One region of the Pseudolysinimonas kribbensis genome, then DNA from elsewhere that is predicted to be linked to it. Evidence: predicted binding sites of a transcription regulator. Region 1 holds the regulator's gene; each other region holds the start of a gene.

Region 1 (5,919 bases):
GGATCCCGACGGCCTACCACTCCGACGGCGGTGACATCACCGTCATCAACCCCTGGCTGAACCTGTACACGATGGTCACGGGCAAGAACCTCCGCGGAGACCTCATCAACGAGGGGCAGGCGATCAGCCGCGTCGACGCCATCCGTCTCGCCACCTCGACGTCCTCGTGGTTCCTGCAGGAGGATGACCTGGGCGACGGGATCAAGGTCGGCAACCACGCGGATCTCGCCGTGCTCGACCGCGACTTCTTCTCGGTGCCCGAGTCGCAGATCACCGGCACGAAGTCGGTGCTCACCATCGTGGGCGGCGACATCGTGCACGATGCGGGCGTGCTGCCCGCACCGCGCGGCGGCTGGGAGGACGGGCTCCACCGGTACGGCCACTAGGGCGCCGGTCCGGTCGGCGGCGCGATGCCCGCCGCCGGCCGGACCCGCTCAGCCGCGCCCGACGGGAACTGCGAGGATCGGGTCATGCCGTCAGCGCTGCCCATCGCGGATCCCGCCCCGGCCGATGGGATGCTGCCCGCATCGGCGGCCGCGGGCTGGCGCGAGCGCGATCTGGGCGTCTACGTGCACGTGCCGTTCTGCCGGGTGCGTTGCGGGTACTGCGACTTCAACACGTACACGGCGCAGGAGATCCGGGGGGTCAGGCAGAGCGACTACCCCGGTCAGGCGATCGCCGAGCTGGACCTCGCACAGCGGGTGCTCGGTGCGATGGCGCGTCCCGCGGCGACGGTGTTCTTCGGCGGGGGCACGCCGACCCTGCTGCCGGCCGAGGCCCTCGGCCGGATGCTGGCCGGCATCCGGGATCGCTTCGGGCTCGCCCCCGGTGCGGAGGTCACGACCGAGGCGAACCCCGACTCGGTCGACGCCGCCGCGCTCGCGCAGCTCGCCGAGGCGGGCTTCACCCGCGTGAGCTTCGGCATGCAGTCGGCGGTGCCGCACGTGCTCGCCACCCTCGACCGCACGCACGACCCCGAGCGCATCCCCCTCGTCGTGCAGTGGGCGCGCGAGGCCGGGCTGCAGGTCAGCCTCGACCTCATCTACGGCACGCCGGGGGAGTCGCTCGAGGACTGGGCCGCGTCGATCGACCTCGCGCTCGCGCAGCGTCCGGATCACCTGAGCGCGTACGCGCTCATCGTCGAGCCCGGCACGCGCCTGCACCGCGACATCGCGCGCGGGCGCATCGCCCAGCCCGATGACGACCTCCAGGCCGACATGTACGACCTCGCCGACGAGCGGCTGACGGATGCCGGCCTCGCCTGGTACGAGGTGAGCAACTGGGCGACCGACCCCGCGCATCGCTCCCGGCACAACCTCGCCTACTGGACGGGGCAGGACTGGTGGGGCGTCGGCCCGGGCGCGCACAGCCACGTCGGCGGGGTGCGCTGGTGGAATGTCAAGCATCCGGCGGCGTACGCGGAGCGGATCGCGGGCGGAGCGTCACCGGCGGCGGGCCGCGAGACGCTGGACGACGACGCCCGGCGACTCGAGCGCATCCTGCTGGGCACGCGCATCGCCGACGGGCTGCCGATCGAGGCGCTCGAGCAGAACGGGCGCTCCGCGGTCGCGGCGCTCATCGCGGAGGGACTCGTCGACGGTCGCACGGCGATCGACGGTCGGGTCGCGCTCACCCGCCGGGGCCGGCTGCTCGCGGATGCCGTAGTGCGCCGCCTCACCTGACCCCCCCCGCGCGCAGAAGCGCCGGGCCCCGAAGGACCCGGCGCCTCGAGCGTCGCGCGCTACTTGATGACGCGGATCGCGAAGGGGTAGCGGTAGCTGGTCTTCTGGCCGCCGCTGAGCTGCACGCCGCCGATGATCGAGAAGATCAGGTTGACGATGAGCGCCGCCCAGGCGATGAGGCCGAGCAGGAGGCTGATGATCCAGCCGACGAACGGGATGAAGGCGAAGAAGATCGAGAGGATCCAGGCCGCGACGACGATCACCGAGATGTTGATCGTCCAGTTCAGGTTCTCCTTGCTCTGCTCGGCGATGCGCGGACCGCGGTCCTTGAACGCGAAGTAGAAGATCAGCGCCGGGATGAGAAGGATGATGTTGAGGAACGTCGCCAGCGTGGCGTACTGCTTGTCCTCGGCCTCCGAGAACGGAGCAGCCGGCTGCGGCTGAGGTGCAGGGGCGGCAGGCTCGGTCATGGGTAGTTGCCTTTCGTTGGGTGCTGTCGACTTCGACAGCGGGGAAAGTGCACGGGCTCGCGCTCGTCGCGTCCCGTGGGGAGCGGCACAAGCACGACCACAAGATAGCGGCACCGGGAACGGCGAGGCAACGATTTCGTCACGCGCCTGCGGCTACGATTGGCAGTCGGTATCGTCGAGTGCTAAGCGATGGAGGGCGGTGGCCATGGTCTCGGAACGCGGACTCGCAGTGCTCCGGGTCATCGTGCAGGACTACGTCGCCTCCCGTGAACCGGTCGGGTCGAAGTCGATCGTCGAGCGGCACGCCTTCGGGGTCTCGTCGGCGACCATCCGCAACGACATGGCGCTGCTCGAGGAGGAGGAGCTCATCGCGGCCCCGCACACCTCGTCCGGGCGGGTGCCGACCGACAAGGGCTACCGCGTCTTCGTCGACGAGCTGACCGAGCTGCGCCCGCTGACGAACGCGCAGCGCACGGCGATCGAGACGTTCCTCGGCGACGCGGTCGACCTCGACGACGTGCTCGCGCGCACCGTGCGCACCCTCTCGCAGCTCACGAACCAGGTCGCGCTCGCGCAGTACCCATCGTTCGGCAGCGCCCGGGTGCGGCACATCGAGGTGGTCGGACTCGCGCCCACCCGCCTCATGACCGTGCTGATCACCGACACCGGTCGGGTCGATCAGCGCCTCGTCGAGGTGCCGCAGCCGCTCGACGCGGAGGGCGTCGCCGCGCTGCGCGAGCGCCTCAACGAGCAGCTGGGCGGGCTCGCGCTCGCCGAGGCCGCGGGTCGGCTGCACGCGCTCCCGGATGCCTTCCCGCCCGAGCGCGCCGACGTCGTCAACGCCGTGGTCGGCAGCCTCGGCGAGCAGGTCGCCGCCAACCGGCAGGACCGCCTGGTGATGGCGGGGGCCGCGAACCTCGCCCGCACCGAGGGCGACTTCACCGGCAGCATCTTCCCCGTGCTCGAGGCGATCGAGCAGCAGGTCACGTTGCTGCACCTGTTCTCGGAGATGGAGCTCGAGGACGACGCGGTGCAGACGCGCATCGGCCGGGAGATGGCCGGGTACGGCCTCGGCGAGGCGAGCGTGGTCGCGAGCGGGTATACGGCATCCGGCGGCAGCGTCGCGCACCTCGGGGTGCTCGGCCCGACCCGCATGGACTATTCGAACAACATGGCAGCCGTCCGCGCGGTCGCGCGGTATCTCAGCCGGCTGCTCGGTGAGGACTAGATAACGCGTGGCTGACCACTACGAGACCCTCGGCGTCTCTCGCGATGCGAGCCCCGAGGAGATCAAGAAGGCGTACCGCCGGCTTGCACGGGAGCTGCATCCCGACGTCAATCCGAGCGAGGAGGCGTCCGAGCGCTTCAAGGGCGTGACGCACGCGTACGACGTGCTGAGCGATCCGGAGCAGCGCGAGCGCTACGACCTCGGCGGGTCCGGCAACCCGTTCAGCGGCGGCGCCAGCGGAGGCTTCGGGTTCGGCGACATCTTCGAGACGTTCTTCGGCGCGGCGCAGCAGCGCTCGAGCGGGCCGCGATCGCGCCGCGAGCGGGGTCAGGACGCCCTGCTGCGCATCGAGGTCGAGCTCGCCGACGTCGTGTTCGGCGTCGCGCGCGAGTTCGAGGTCGACACGGCCGTGGTCTGCCCGACCTGCTCCGGTTCGTGCTGCGCGCCCGGCACCCAGCCGGTGACCTGCGACATCTGCGGCGGCACGGGGTCGATCCAGCGCACCGTGCGCTCGCTTCTCGGCAACGTCATGACGTCGTCGCCGTGCGGCACGTGCCGCGGCTACGGCACCGTGATCCCGAACCCGTGCCCGACGTGCGCCGGCCAGGGTCGCGTGCGGGCCAAGCGCACCGTGCACGTCGACGTGCCCTCCGGCGTCGACACGGGGCTGCGGCTGCACCTGCCCGGCGAGGGCGAGGCCGGCCCCGCCGGCGGCCCGAACGGCGACCTCTATCTCGAGGTGAAGGTCAAGCATCACGACACGTTCAGCCGCAGCGGCGACGACCTGCTCGCGACGCTCGAGGTGCAGATGACGGATGCCGTGCTCGGCACCACCGCGACGCTGCAGGGGCTCGACGGCGAGGTCTCGGTCGAGGTGAAGCCGGGCACCCAGAGCGCCGACATCGTCACGGTCAAGGATCGTGGCATCACCCGGCTGCGCGGCGGCGGGCGGGGCGATCTGAAGGTCGGCATCCAGGTCGTCACTCCCGTGCGGCTGAACAGCAAGGAGCAGGAGCTCATGAAGCAGTTCGCGGCGTCGCGGCGCCCGGTGCCTCCCGAGTTCTCGACCTTCCAGCAGGGCCTGTTCGCGAAGCTGCGCGACCGCTTCCTCAACATCTGACGCCGCACGCCCGACGCCGCCGCGATCCGGTTCCCATTCCGAAATGCAGGAGCGGCGCGCCCTGCAAGCGGCTGACCGCCCGCGGACACGGCATCCGGGTGCCTTCCCTCCTGCATTTCGGAAGGGATGACTCGAGCGTCGCCCGCGAGTGGGAGGGTGGAGACGTGGCCTCCCTGTACCTGGATCCCGACCTGGAGCCGGCGGATGCCGAGGTCGGCGCCCGCGTGCGCCTGCGGGGTGACGAGGCGCGGCACGCGATCGCCGTCGCGCGCGTGCGCCCGGGGGAGCGGCTCGCCATCGCCGACGGCGCCGGGTTCGTGGTGCGGGGTCCCGTCGTCGACGTCGCCTCCGGTGAGCTCAGCATCGAGGTCGACGACGTGCAGCACGACCCGGAGCCCGAGCCGCGGCTCTGGCTCGCCCAGGCTCTCGCGAAGGGCGACCGCGACGAGCTCGCCATCCAGGCGGCGACCGAGCTCGGCGTGAGCGGCGTGATCCCCTGGCAGGCCGACCGGTCGGTGTCGCGCTGGGACGGTCCGAAGGCGGCGAAGGGACGGGAGCGCTGGGCGGCGATCGTGCGCGAGGCGACGAAGCAGTCGATCCGGTCGCGGGTTCCCGAGGTGCTGCCGCTCGGGTCGCCGCTGCCGGGGCTCGTGCTCGTGCTCGAGCCGGCCGCCGACCGGGCGTTGACCGCGGTCGAGCTGCCGGCGCAGGGCGACGTGACGCTCGTGGTCGGTCCGGAAGGGGGCCTCACCGCGAGAGAACTCGCGCTCGGCATGCCCGTGCGGCTCGGTGCGGAGGTGCTGCGCACCTCGACGGCCGGGCCCGCCGCGCTCGCCGTTCTGAACGCGCGCCTGGGCCGGTGGTGAACTCGCCCGCCCTCTCCGGGATGCCGCCGAGCGGCACGACGGTCCCCGCCCTGGTGCGCGCGGCGGCCGGCGATGACGAGCTCGAGGCCGTCTGGCTCAACGAGCTCGGCGGGCTCACCTATCGCGCCGGAGCCCGGTACCTGAAGTGGAGCCCGCCCGGCGGTCCCGACCTGACGGCGGAGCGCGCCCGGCTGGACTGGGCGTCGCCGTACCATCCCGTGCCGGAGGTGCTGCAACTGCGCGTCGACGCGGGTGCGCAGCTGCTCGTGACGCGAGCGCTGCCCGGGGCGAGCGCGGTGCTGCTCGAGCCCCGCATCGCCGCCCGCGCGCTCGGCGAGGGCCTGCGCGCCCTGCACGAGCACCTGCCGGTGGCGGCATGCCCGTTCAGCCGCTCGGCCGAGGAGCGCGGCGGCGTGAACCCTCCGCCGGTCGACGAGCCAGTGGTCGCCCACGGCGATCCGTGCGTTCCGAACACCCTCGTAGGCGCCGACGGCCGCTGGAGCGCACACGTCGACCTGGGGCGGCTGGGGCGCGCCGATCGCTGGGCCGACCT
Region 2 (5,919 bases), on a different contig from region 1:
CGTCGAGCTGGTGACCAGAGCGGACTGGTTGCCGGTGAACGTGCCGACGGTGACGGTCGCTGCGTCGACGGCGAAGCTGCGCCGATTCGGGTCGGCGCAGATGTTGTAGTCGGTCGTGTTCAGCGGGATGGCACTGCCTCCGTCGAGGAGGTAGAACCGATCGAGCGCCTGTACTCCGGTGGAGCAGAGGTTGCCGACCTGAACGGAGAACGTGAGGAACCGGCCACTGGTGGGCACGGTGATCCCGTTGCCTTGCAGCATCGTGCCGGTGTAGTTGTTCGACGTGCCGCCGACGGTCTGGTCGGCGACCGCGAGGTTCTGTGTCGGGTCGGTCATGCCGTTGTAGAGCCCGATGCCGGACGGGATCGTCCGCGCGCTCGGCCACCATCCGCTCGACGCGCCGCAGAAGCTCTGCGCCCCGAGGGCCGCGTTGGTCGCCTGGTGGCCGAAGATCAGCCCGTTGCAGAGCGTGGTGTTCTGGTACACGGGGTCCGCCGTGTAGGTCGCTCCGCTGCTGCTCGTGTAACCGGCGATCCTGGTTGCGCCCGCGACCGGCGCATTCTGGAAGTCCTCCTGGTAGACGAGGGTTCCGTCGCTCGGCACCCCCGGGTTCCCGGGTGCGGCGCTCGCCGGTTGGGCGACCAGACCCAGGGCCAGGCCGGAGGCGATCAACGCGGCGGCGCCCGCCGCCGCAGCGAGACGCAGCGGCAGCGATCGCAGTGCCGGCAACAGGCCCCGCCTGCCCTGCTTCGAACCAGGTACGGACAGACCGGTCACTCGGATCCCCCTGCGAATCGCGACTCGGCGCTCCCAGCCCCATCCACACCCGTGGATCACGCGAATAGTCGTCAGCATAGCGATCGGCGCGGCCGGCGCCCATGGTTACTCCCGGGGCGTGAAGAGGTCCGTGATGTCGTGCCCGTCGTCGATGTCGGTGAGCACGACATCCCCGGATCGGAGCCGGGTGCCGGAGCGGACGGGCAGGCTGCGTCCGTCCCGGCTCGCGAGCGCCACGCGGGCGAGCTCGTCGGGGAACAGGTCGCCGACCGTGGCGCCGTCGGCGGCCGACCCCGACTCGACGGTGTGGCGCTCGAGGCCGGTGGGCCGGTCCGCGAAGCGGACGTCGAGCGACCAGGGACGCGCCTCCACCTCGCGCATCGGCACCCGGAGCGCTCGGGCCAGCAGCGGCACGAGTCCGCCTTGCACCACGACGGAGAACAGGACGACGACGAAGACGATCCCGTATAGCGTCTGCGCGCCGGGCACGTCGGCACTCACGATGAGCAGCCCGAGCAGGATCGGCACCGCGCCCTTGAGCCCCGCCCAGAGCAGGAACGCGCGCTCGCCCCACCGGATGCGCAACGGGAGGCTCAGTGCACCGACCAGCACCGGCCGAATGATGAACGACAGGATCGCCGCGATGGCGAGTCCGGGCACCAGCACCTCCGGCCGGAGCACGACGTCGAGCCGGATCGTCAGCCCCAGCACCGCGAACGCGACGATCTCGGCCAGGCTGGCGATGCCCGAGGTGAATCGGGTGATCTCCGTCTTGTAGGGCGCGTGCAGGTCGCCGATGAGGATCCCGGCGATGAACACGGCGAGGAACCCCGAGCCGTGGGCGGCGGTGCCCAGACCGTAGAGCAGCCCGGCGGCGGCGATCGCGAAGACCGACGCGAGCGATTCGCTGGGGAGGGTGAGGCGCGACAGCAGCAGTCGCAGGCCGAGCCCTCCGATGATGCCGACCACGGCGCCGATGCCCAGTTGCAGCAGGAATTCGAGCACCCCGCTGCCGACGGCGCCCCACCCCGTGCCGGTGGCGGCGAGCAGGGCGGCCATGATGGCGATCCCCACCGGGTCGTTGGCGCCGGACTCGCCCTCGAGGATCGTGCCGGTGCGGCCGCCGATCTCCTTGCGCCCCAGCACGGAGAAGACGACGGCCGGGTCGGTCGGCGAGAGCGCAGCCCCGAGCAGAAGCGACGCGGTGAGATCGAGCCCGAGCAGGAGATGAGCGGCGAGGGCGACTGCCGCGGCCGTGACGGCGGTGCCGGCGATGCCGAGCCAGAGAATGGGCGCGGCCGAGCCGCGGAAGCGCCGCCAGCCGATGTGCATGCCGCCGTCGAACAGGATGAAGGCGAGCGCGATGCTGACGACCTTCTCGTCGAGCTGTCGTCCGGATTCCGCGACGGGCGGAAGGGCCAGAGCGAGGAGGGCTGCCGCGACCAGGAAGAACGCCGGGGCCGGGATCCGCAGCCGCTGGCTCAGCCGGTTGGAGAGCACCGCGAGGATCACGGCGGCGGCGACGGCGGCCACCACGAGCGCGAAGGCGATCTGATCGGTCATGCGGCTCCAGGGCGTGCGGGGATGGAGCCGACCAGACTTCCCGGCGCACCTGGGGCCAGCGTAGCCGGGCGTCCACCGGCGGAGCACGAGCGGATCGTCGGGCCCGGACTCCGGGCCGCCTGCACGGCACCTTCGGATATGTCGAAAGCACCCACGACACTATTGGCACTCGGCAGCGGAGAGTGCTAATACATCTTCCGTGGCCCCTCGACCGGGACCGCACCCGATGAGGAAGGAGAGATCCATGTCCAACCCGTTCGATGTTCTGAGCCAGCTCGACCGCCTCGCGTCCGGCGTGTTCGACACGGCCCTGACTCCTCGCCTGATGCCCGTCGACCTGTTCCGTGACGGCGACCAGTACGTGCTGTCCGCCGACCTCCCCGGCATCGATCCGGCCAGCGTCGACCTCGACGTGGACGGCCAGCTGCTGACCATCCGCGCGGAGCGCAGGACGCCGGCGAACGACGGCGTGCAGTGGCTGAGCCACGAGCGCCCCGACGGCTCCTACATGCGCCAGTTCACCCTCGGGGACGGCGTCGACGTGGAGCGGATCACCGCGAACTACGAGCACGGCGTGCTGTCGGTCATCATCCCGATGGCCGAGCGCGCCAAGCCCCGCAAGATCGCCGTCGCCGCGGGCGGTGCGGAACAGAAGCAGGTGAGGGCCTGATGAGGCGGCTCGTGGCCGTGCCGCAGGACCCGCGCGATCGCCGCTCCGAGGGCTCCGGGGTGCGGCTTCCGAACCTCGGACGACGGCTCACGCCGCCGCTCGGGGAGCGTCGGCCGTCGCGCACCGGCTGGTCCGGGCGCTTCCCGGGAGGCCCGCCGCTGCGCGCCGCCTGAGCAACCGGGTCCCGGACGCGTCCTCGCGCCCGGGACCCCTCGGCTCGGGTCGGGGCTCATCGATGCCGTCGGACGTCAGGTCGCCGTTCGGATCCTGACCTCGCGCTCCATCCGCTTCTCGTGCCGCCGGCGGCCCTTGATCGCCTCGAGCTCACGGCTCTTCGGCGGCGCGCTCGTCACCAGCTGCTCGAGCATGCGGCGAGTCGCGAGCGCGATCTCGTCGATCGCCTGCTCGAACGCCGCCGCGTTCGCGCGGGAGGGCCGGGTCGACCCGCTGACCTTGCGCACGAACTGGAGCGCGGCCTCCCGTACCTCGTCATCGGTGGTCGGCGGCTCGAAGTTGTGGAGGCACCGGATGTTGCGGCACATGCCGCCGACCATAGTCCGTGAGGAGCGCCGTGGTGCCGTGTCCGAATCCCGCGAGCCCAGGCATCCGGCGATCGTCAGGATCGACAGGTGCGAACACACGACGTGATCAGCCCCGCGATCTTCTACTTCGGCACCCCGGTCGCTCTGCTGAGCACCGTGACCCCGACCTCGCTCCGATGTCGAGCATCTTCTGGCTCGGCCGACGGGCCGTCATCGGCATGTCGCCGCGGTCGCAGACGGCGCTCAACATCCGCGCGACCGGCGAGTGCGTGATCAATCTGCCCTCCGCCGACCTCGTGGATGCCGTCGACCGGCTCGCGCTGACGACCGGCCGCAATCCGGTCTCGGAGCGCAAGGCCTCTGTCGGATACCGGTACGAGCCCGACAAGTTCGGTGTCGCCGGGCTCACTCCCGTGCCCTCCGATCTCGTGCACCCGTTCCGCGTCGCCGAATGCGCGGTCAACCTCGAGGCGCGACTGGTGGTCGACCACCGGTCCGACGCCGATGCCGACTCGATGCGGCCGATGGAGCTCGAGATCGTGCGCACGCACGTCCATCCGCGCATCCGCTCCGACGAGGGGATGCAGCGGGTCGACCCCGATGCATGGCGGCCGCTCATCATGAGCTTCCAGCACTTCTACGGCGTCGGCGAGCGGCTGCACCCCTCCCGGCTCGCCACCATCGGTGAGGAGTGGTACCGGTAGGCGCGGCGGACCGCCGCGTTCGGTCGGCGCACAGCCGAACCGGCTAGATTCGACCCATCTGTTCGATGGGCGAGTCGCCCGCACCTCTGACTGGGAAGTCGGACTTCGATCCCAGGAGAGGCCATGTCCTCCGTTTCGTACACGCGCACCATCTCGGCATCCGCCGCGGGCCCGAACTTCGCCGCGATGTCGCGTGTCGTCCGCGAGACGGGGCTGCTGCGCCGCAGTCGCTGGTTCTACGCCCTCCTGCTCGGCGGGCTGTTCGTCGCGCTCGGCGGGGCCATCACCGGCTTCGTCATGCTGGGCGACTCGTGGTACCAGTTGCTCATCGCCGCGGCACTCGGGCTGATCTTCACACAGTTCGCCTTCCTGTCCCATGAGGCCGCGCACCGCCAGGTGCTCGCATCCGGGCCGGCGAACGACCGCCTCGGGCGGTTCATCGGCACGGCGATGGTGGGCATGAGCTACCAGTGGTGGATGACGAAGCACACCCGCCACCACGCCAACCCGAACCAGCTCGGCAAAGACCCCGACATCGCGGCCGACACGGTCTCCTTCCACCAGGATTCCGCGGCGTCGCGCCGGGGCCTCCTCGCTCTGTTCACGCGGGTGCAGGGCTACGTGTTCTTCCCGCTGCTCTCGGTCGAGGGCGTCAACCTCCACGTGCAGTCCGTGCGCTCGCTCGTCGAGCGCCGCAAGGTGCACGGCCGTGGATTCGAGCTCACCGTGCTCGCTCTGCGCTTCGGGATCCTGCTGAGCGCCGTCTTCCTCGTCCTTCCGCTCGGGATGGCGTTCGCCTTCCTCGGTGTGCAGCTCGCCGTGTTCGGCATCTACATGGGGGCCACGTTCGCCCCGAATCACGTCGGCATGCCGTTCGTGGCGCGCGACGCGAAGCTCGACTTCCTCTCCAAGCAGGTGCTGACCTCGCGCAACATCACGGGCGGCTGGGCGATGACGCTCCTCATGGGCGGCCTCAACTACCAGGTCGAGCACCACCTCTTCCCGAGCATGTCGCGACCGCACCTCGCCCGGGCCCGCGACATCGTGCGCGAGCACTGCGAGCAGCACGACGTCCCCTACACCGAGTCGACGCTCCCGGCCGCCTGGCATCGGGTGATCGAGCACCTCAACACGGTCGGCGGAGCCGCTCCGCGGATCTTCGAGTGCCCCGTCGCCGCGCGCTACAGCGCGGGCTGAGCCGGCCCGTACCCCGGGGGATACCTCAAGAGCGCTTGCCCAGCACGAAGCGCTGGATCGCGATCACGGCGGCGCCGCGGCACCACTGTGAGTCGTCGCCTGAGGTGCTGACGAGGTCAGGCGTACGCGCTCTCGGGTCGCGGTCGAGCGCGATGCCCTCCCGAATCGCGTCGGCAGCCACGTCGGTCAGGCCGATGCCCTCACCACCCAGCACGATGCGCTCGGCAGCGGTGAGATTCGCCACGGCCGCGATCAGGCGGCCGAGCGCGCGACCGGCATCGTCGACGACGCGCAATGCAGCGGAGTCGCCCGACGATGCGAGTTGCAGCGCCTCCGGGTAGTCGACGACGCGACCGACTGCAGCGGAGACCGCCTGGCTGATGGCGGTCGAGGTGAGCACGCTGCGCGCGCACCCGCGATGGCCTGCCGGGCACACCGGGCCGAAGGGATCCAGCGGCCAGTGGCC
Region 3 (5,919 bases), on a different contig from region 1:
TCCTTGAGCACCGCGATGCGGTCGCCCATGGTGAGGGCCTCGGTCTGGTCGTGCGTGACGTAGACGGTCGTGACGCCGAGGCGACGCTGCAGCGACGCGATCTGGGTGCGGGTCTGCACGCGCAGCTTCGCGTCGAGGTTCGACAGCGGCTCGTCCATGAGGAAGACCTGGGGCTGACGGACGATGGCGCGGCCCATGGCGACGCGCTGACGCTGACCACCGGAGAGGGCCTTCGGCTTGCGGCCGAGGTACTGCTCGAGGTCCAGGAGCTTGGCGGCCTCCTGCACGCGCTGGGCCCGCTCCTCCTTGCCGATGCCCGCGATCTTGAGCGCGAAGCCCATGTTCTCGGCGACGGTCATGTGCGGGTAGAGCGCGTAGTTCTGGAAGACCATCGCGATGTCGCGATCCTTCGGCGGCACGTCGGTGACGTCGCGGTCGCCGATCAGGATGCGGCCCTCGTTGACCTCTTCGAGGCCGGCGAGCATGCGCAGCGTGGTCGACTTGCCGCAGCCGGAGGGCCCGACGAGGACGAGGAACTCGCCGTCGGCGACCTCGAGGTCGATCTTGTCGACGGCCGGACGGCTGGTGCCGGGGTAGATGCGCGTCGCCTTGTCGAATGTGACAGATGACATGGGGGTGTGTTCTCCTTCACCGGCAGGTACGTGCCGGACGATCCGTAGTGAATGGAAGCGCGGCCGACGTCGCCGACGGCCACCGGGTCATCATGCCACAGGTCGTTCGGACCCTCATGGTCGGGTAGGCTCCCAGGCTCGGCACCTAGCATCGTCGCGGCCTCCCACCGCAGGGCCCGACCCGAACCCGAAACGCAGTCAGAACGAGAATCGATGAGTGACCCCGCGGCCCCGTCCGACGCGCGCCAGGCGGCGCGTGAGCGGGCGCGAGCGCTGCGGGAGCAGCACCGCAAGCAGGATCGCCGGCGGCGGCTGATCGTGACCGGCAGCATCGTGCTCGGCACGGTGCTCATCCTCGCGATCGTGGCCACCGTGCTGGTCTCGCTGAGCCGGCCCACCGCCCGCGGTCCGCTCAACATGATCAGCGACGGCGTCAAGATCGGCGCGGGCCTGAAGGCGGAGCCGACCGCGGCGCTCCAGCCCGGCGAGCAGCCGGTCGCCTCCAAGAAGAACCCCCGCACGGTGCTCGACATCAAGATCTACGTCGACTACCTCTGTCAGGACTGCGGCGCGTTCATGCGCACCAACGACACCCGGCTGCGGGCGTTCACGAAGTCCGGGGCGGCGACCGTCGAGATCCACCCGATCGCGATCCTGACGTCCAAGTCGGATGGGACCCAGTACTCGCTGCGGGCGGCGAACGCAGCGGCGTGCGTGGCCGAGCTCTCCCCCGACCACTTCTTCGACTTCAATGTCGCGCTCTTCCGGCGTCAACCCAAGGAGAGCAGTCCCGGGCTCACGACGGCCCAGCTGCTGAAACGCGCGGACCAGGCGGGGGTCGATCACCTCTCCGAGGTGCGCACGTGCGTGCAGAACGTCCGCTTCCGGTCGTGGGTCCAGTCCGCCACCACCCGGGCGTTGAGCGGTCCGCTGCCCGGGGTGAACCTGCCCTCGATCAAGCAGACGCCGACGATCCTGGTCAACGGCAAGCAGTTCGTCTACGGCCGCAACCTCGACGCGCAGGACTTCACCGCGTTCATGCAGGAGGTCGCGGGCGACGAGTTCAGCCCGTCGCCGACCCCGACGCCGAGCCCGTCGGGCAGCGCCGGGGCCTCGAGCTCGCCGACGCCGTAGGCTGACGCCGCCCCGCCTCCTTAGCTCAGCTGGCCAGAGCAGCCGCCTTGTAAGCGGCAGGTCGTCGGTTCGAATCCGACAGGAGGCTCTCCGTTAGCCTTGCGCGGGCCGCCGCTCCTGCGGCGCGCCCGCTCCGCCGGCCGCGTGCGAGCGCCCGGCTTCGCTGGGTTAGCCTTGCGCGCCGCCGCTCCTGCGGCGCGCCCGCTCCGCCGGCCGCGCGCGAGCGCCCGGCTTCGCTGGGTTAGCCTTGCGCGCCGCCGCTCCTGCGGCGCGCCCGCTCCGCCGGCCGCGCGCGGGCGCCGGGCCCGCGCGAGGGTCAGAGGGTCGTGAGCATCGTCTTCGCGTGGATCGGCTTGCGCCGCCCGCGCTTGTCGCGGTCGCGTCCGCCGACGTAGAGCCAGCCCAGCAGTCGTTCCCCGGGTGCGAGTTCGTGCATCCGGGCCACCGGCTCGCTGCGGGTCTGCAGTCCGGTGCGCCACATGACCCCCCAGCCGGCCTCGTCGAGCACGAGGCTCAGTGCGTGGGCCACGCCGGCGGCGACGGCCTCCTGCTCCCACTCGGGCACCTTGATGCTCGGCCGCGGGCTCACGACGATCGCGAGCAGCAGAGGCGCGCGCAGCGGCTTGGCGGCGAGCTTCTCGGCGGCATGTCCCTCGAGGCCGGCCGCCTCGGCCATGGCCGCGCCGAGCCGATCCCGGGCGTGGCCGCGCAGCGCGATGATCCGCCAGGGGCGCAGGCCCGAGTGGTCGGCCACGGAGCCGGCCGCCTCGATCAGGGGCAGGAGAGCGCGCGAGGTGGGCGCCGCGTCGCTGACCTTGGACTGCGACCGTCTCCGGCGCAGGGCCTCGGCGACCGGCCCCGTGCTCACGCGGTGGGCTCGTCCGCGGCGAAGCCGAGCGCCAGGGAGTTCATGCAGTAGCGCAGGCCCGTCGGCGTGCCGAATCCGTCGTCGAAGACGTGACCCAGGTGGGATCCGCACGTCGCGCAGCGCACCTCGGTGCGCACGACGCCGAGCGAGCGGTCCTCGAGCAGCTCCACGGCATCCGGGTTCACCGAGTCGTAGAAGCTCGGCCAGCCGCAGCCGGAGTCGAACTTGGTGCCGCTCTTGAACAGTTCCGCCCCGCAGGCGGCGCAGGTGTAGAGGCCGGCTCGGTGCTCGTCGAGCAGCTCGCCGGTCCATGCGCGCTCCGTCGCGGCGTGCCGGAGCACCTCGTAGCGCTCCGGATCGAGCTGTTCGCGCCACTCGGCGTCGGTCTTCTCGACCTGATGCCCGGTGGTGGTCGTGTCGTCGATGGCCATGCGGCCCTCCATTCGTGCGTCGTCTTCATTCAACCGCTCCTGCGGTCGAATCGTTCCCACCCGGCGAGGCTGCGGCTGCGCAGCGCTGCCCCGGCCTAGCATCGCGCCATGCCCGCCGAACCGCAGCGCGCGCCCGTGCAGGGTGACGAGCAGGGTCTCGACGAGCGGGGGCTCCGGATGCTCGACTTCGAGGCGCGCTGGAGCGGTCGCCTCGGCGCGAAGGAGGCGGCGATCCGCGAGGAGTTCGGCCTCAGCGCCGCCCGCTACTATCAGGTGCTCGACGCGCTGCTGGACTCACCGGTGGCGCTGCGCCGTGACCCGATCCTCGTCCGCCGCCTGCAGCGGCTGCGCGACACCCGGGTCAGGGCTCGAGCCGCGCGGACCTTCCGTGTCGACCACCGCGAGGACACCACCTAGGCAGATGGCCAGCTTTCCCCGAGACCAGTTCGACGATGTGCCGGACGGCGACGGCCGGGTCGGCGCGCATCGTGCGCCCGCTCGCCGAGGCCGGGGCTGGATCGCGTTCGCCTGGGCGGCGCTGGCCACGGGGGTGCTCGTGATCGTCGGGCTGTTCGTGCTCTCTCGGATCGACCCGTCGTTCGAGCTGCCGAGCCTGCCGCTGGTCGGTGGCAACGGGGGAAGCCCGTCGGCGAGCGCCTCGGCCACGCCGACCGAGGCGCCGGTCGCCGAGCCGAGCGATGTGCCGAGCGATGTCGCAGCCGCCCTCACGATCTCGGTGCTCAACGGCACGCCCGACGCGCAGCTCGACGACAAGGCGGGTGCCGCGATCAAGGCCGCGGGATGGCCGGTGCCGACGCTCGCCGACGCGTCGAGCGAGAGCATCAAGACGACGGTCGTGTATTACTCCGACGCGCAGTACGAAGGCATCTCGCGCGGTGTCGCCAAGGCGCTCGGCACGAGCCAGGTGCAGTTGAGCGACGCGTTCCCCGGCGCGAAGGTCACCGTCGTGCTGGGCTCGGACTACAAGGGCTGAGGTTCCCGCGCCGCTGTTCGCCGAGGGCATCCGCCTCGCCTTGCACTCGCCATGTCCGAGTGCCAGAATGACTTTTGGCACTCGCTGGTTTCGAGTGCCAAATCCAGTGCATGGAACCACGTCCGGGAGGGACGACACACACTTATGGCAAAGATCATCGCTTTCGACGAAGAGGCCCGCCGCGGCCTCGAGCGCGGCCTCAACATCCTGGCCGACGCCGTCCGCGTGACCCTCGGTCCCCGGGGCCGCAACGTCGTTCTGGAGAAGAAGTGGGGCGCCCCCACGATCACCAACGACGGCGTCTCCATCGCCAAGGAGATCGAACTCGACGACCCGTACGAGAAGATCGGCGCGGAGCTCGTCAAGGAGGTCGCCAAGAAGACCGACGACGTCGCGGGTGACGGCACCACCACCTCGGTCGTGCTCGCCCAGGCGCTCGTGCGCGAGGGCCTGCGCAACGTCGCGGCCGGCGCGGACCCGATCAGCCTGAAGCGCGGCATCGAGAAGGCGACCAACGCGGTCGTCGAGTCGCTCGTCGCCTCGGCCAAGGAGATCGAGACCAAGGAGGAGATCGCCGCCACCGCGAGCATCTCCGCCGCCGACCCCGAGATCGGCGAGCTCATCGCCGAGGCCATCGACAAGGTGGGCAAGGAGGGCGTCGTCACCGTCGAGGAGTCGAACACCTTCGGCACCACGCTCGAGCTGACCGAGGGAATGCGCTTCGACAAGGGCTACCTGTCGCAGTACTTCGTCACGGACCCCGACCGCCAGGAGGCCGTGTTCGAGGACCCGTACATCCTGATCGTCAACTCGAAGATCTCGAACATCAAGGACCTGCTCCCGGTCGTCGACAAGGTGATCCAGGCGGGCAAGCAGCTGCTGATCATCGCCGAGGACGTCGACGGTGAGGCGCTCGCGACCCTGGTCGTGAACAAGATCCGCGGCATCTTCAAGTCGGTCGCCGTCAAGGCCCCCGGCTTCGGCGACCGCCGCAAGGCGCAGCTGCAGGACATCGCGATCCTGACCGGCGGCCAGGTCATCAGCGAGGAGGTCGGTCTCAAGCTCGAGAACGCGACCCTCGACCTGCTCGGCCAGGCGCGCAAGGTCATCGTCACCAAGGACGAGACCACGATCGTCGAGGGCGCAGGCGAGGCCGACGCGATCGCCGGCCGCGTCAAGCAGATCCGTCAGGAGATCGAGAACACCGACTCCGACTACGACCGCGAGAAGCTGCAGGAGCGCCTCGCCAAGCTCGCCGGTGGCGTCGCCGTCATCAAGGCGGGCGCGGCCACCGAGGTCGAGCTCAAGGAGCGCAAGCACCGCATCGAGGACGCCGTGCGCAACGCGAAGGCCGCCGTCGAGGAGGGCATCGTCGCCGGTGGTGGCGTGGCCCTCATCCAGGCCGGCAAGACCGCGTTCGACTCGAAGGCCGTCAAGGGCCTGAAGGGCGACGAGGCGACCGGCGCGAACATCGTCAGGGTGGCCATCGACGCGCCGCTCAAGCAGATCGCGCTGAACGCCGGTCTCGAGCCCGGCGTCGTCGTCGACAAGGTGCGCAACCTCGAGGTCGGCCACGGCCTCAACGCGGCCACCGGCGAGTACGTCGACATGCTGGCCGCCGGCATCAACGACCCGGTGAAGGTCACCCGCTCCGCGCTGCTGAACGCGGCGTCGATCGCGGGCCTGTTCCTCACCACCGAGGCCGTCGTCGCCGACAAGCCCGAGAAGGTCTCGGCCCAGGCCGGTGGCGACCCGACGGGCGGCATGGACTTCTAGTCCGACCCGCAGCAACGCCGAACGGGCGGTTCCTCTTTTCGAGGGCCGCCCGTTCGGCGTTCTGCCCGCTGCGTTCCGCGTCGA

Evidence for each region. The regulator HrcA, encoded in region 1, represses chaperone genes, less so after heat shock. The targets are predictions, from matches to a motif close to TTNGCACTCGNNNNNNNCGAGTGCNAA.
Region 2: a site for HrcA is predicted at 2,503-2,529, ahead of ABD285_RS05295 (Hsp20/alpha crystallin family protein). Genes of this name have one in related genera too.
Region 3: a site for HrcA is predicted at 4,134-4,160, ahead of groL (chaperonin GroEL). Genes of this name have one in related genera too.

What each region holds. Positions count from the first base shown of each region.
Region 1 is NZ_BAAAQO010000004.1:550,715-556,633, reverse strand. It holds gene ABD285_RS13265 (amidohydrolase family protein) at 1-386, shown strand, start outside; gene hemW (radical SAM family heme chaperone HemW) at 471-1,682, shown strand; gene ABD285_RS13255 (DUF4870 domain-containing protein) at 1,742-2,152, opposite strand; gene hrcA (heat-inducible transcriptional repressor HrcA) at 2,358-3,380, shown strand; gene dnaJ (molecular chaperone DnaJ) at 3,388-4,500, shown strand; gene ABD285_RS13240 (16S rRNA (uracil(1498)-N(3))-methyltransferase) at 4,665-5,366, shown strand; gene ABD285_RS13235 (phosphotransferase) at 5,360-5,919, shown strand, end outside.
Region 2 is NZ_BAAAQO010000002.1:940,890-946,808, forward strand. It holds gene ABD285_RS05285 (DUF7507 domain-containing protein) at 1-729, opposite strand, end outside; gene ABD285_RS05290 (cation:proton antiporter domain-containing protein) at 883-2,340, opposite strand; gene ABD285_RS05295 (Hsp20/alpha crystallin family protein) at 2,585-3,010, shown strand; gene ABD285_RS05300 (hypothetical protein) at 3,010-3,183, shown strand; gene ABD285_RS05305 (DUF2277 domain-containing protein) at 3,259-3,552, opposite strand; gene ABD285_RS05310 (flavin reductase family protein) at 3,729-4,256, shown strand; gene ABD285_RS05315 (fatty acid desaturase family protein) at 4,380-5,453, shown strand; gene ABD285_RS05320 (ROK family transcriptional regulator) at 5,479-5,919, opposite strand, start outside.
Region 3 is NZ_BAAAQO010000001.1:11,266-17,184, reverse strand. It holds gene ABD285_RS00095 (ABC transporter ATP-binding protein) at 1-632, opposite strand, end outside; gene ABD285_RS00090 (DsbA family protein) at 846-1,766, shown strand; tRNA gene ABD285_RS00085 (tRNA-Thr) at 1,781-1,854, shown strand; gene ABD285_RS00080 (nitroreductase family protein) at 2,083-2,634, opposite strand; gene msrB (peptide-methionine (R)-S-oxide reductase MsrB) at 2,631-3,065, opposite strand; gene ABD285_RS00070 (DUF3263 domain-containing protein) at 3,174-3,482, shown strand; gene ABD285_RS00065 (LytR C-terminal domain-containing protein) at 3,487-4,059, shown strand; gene groL (chaperonin GroEL) at 4,204-5,835, shown strand.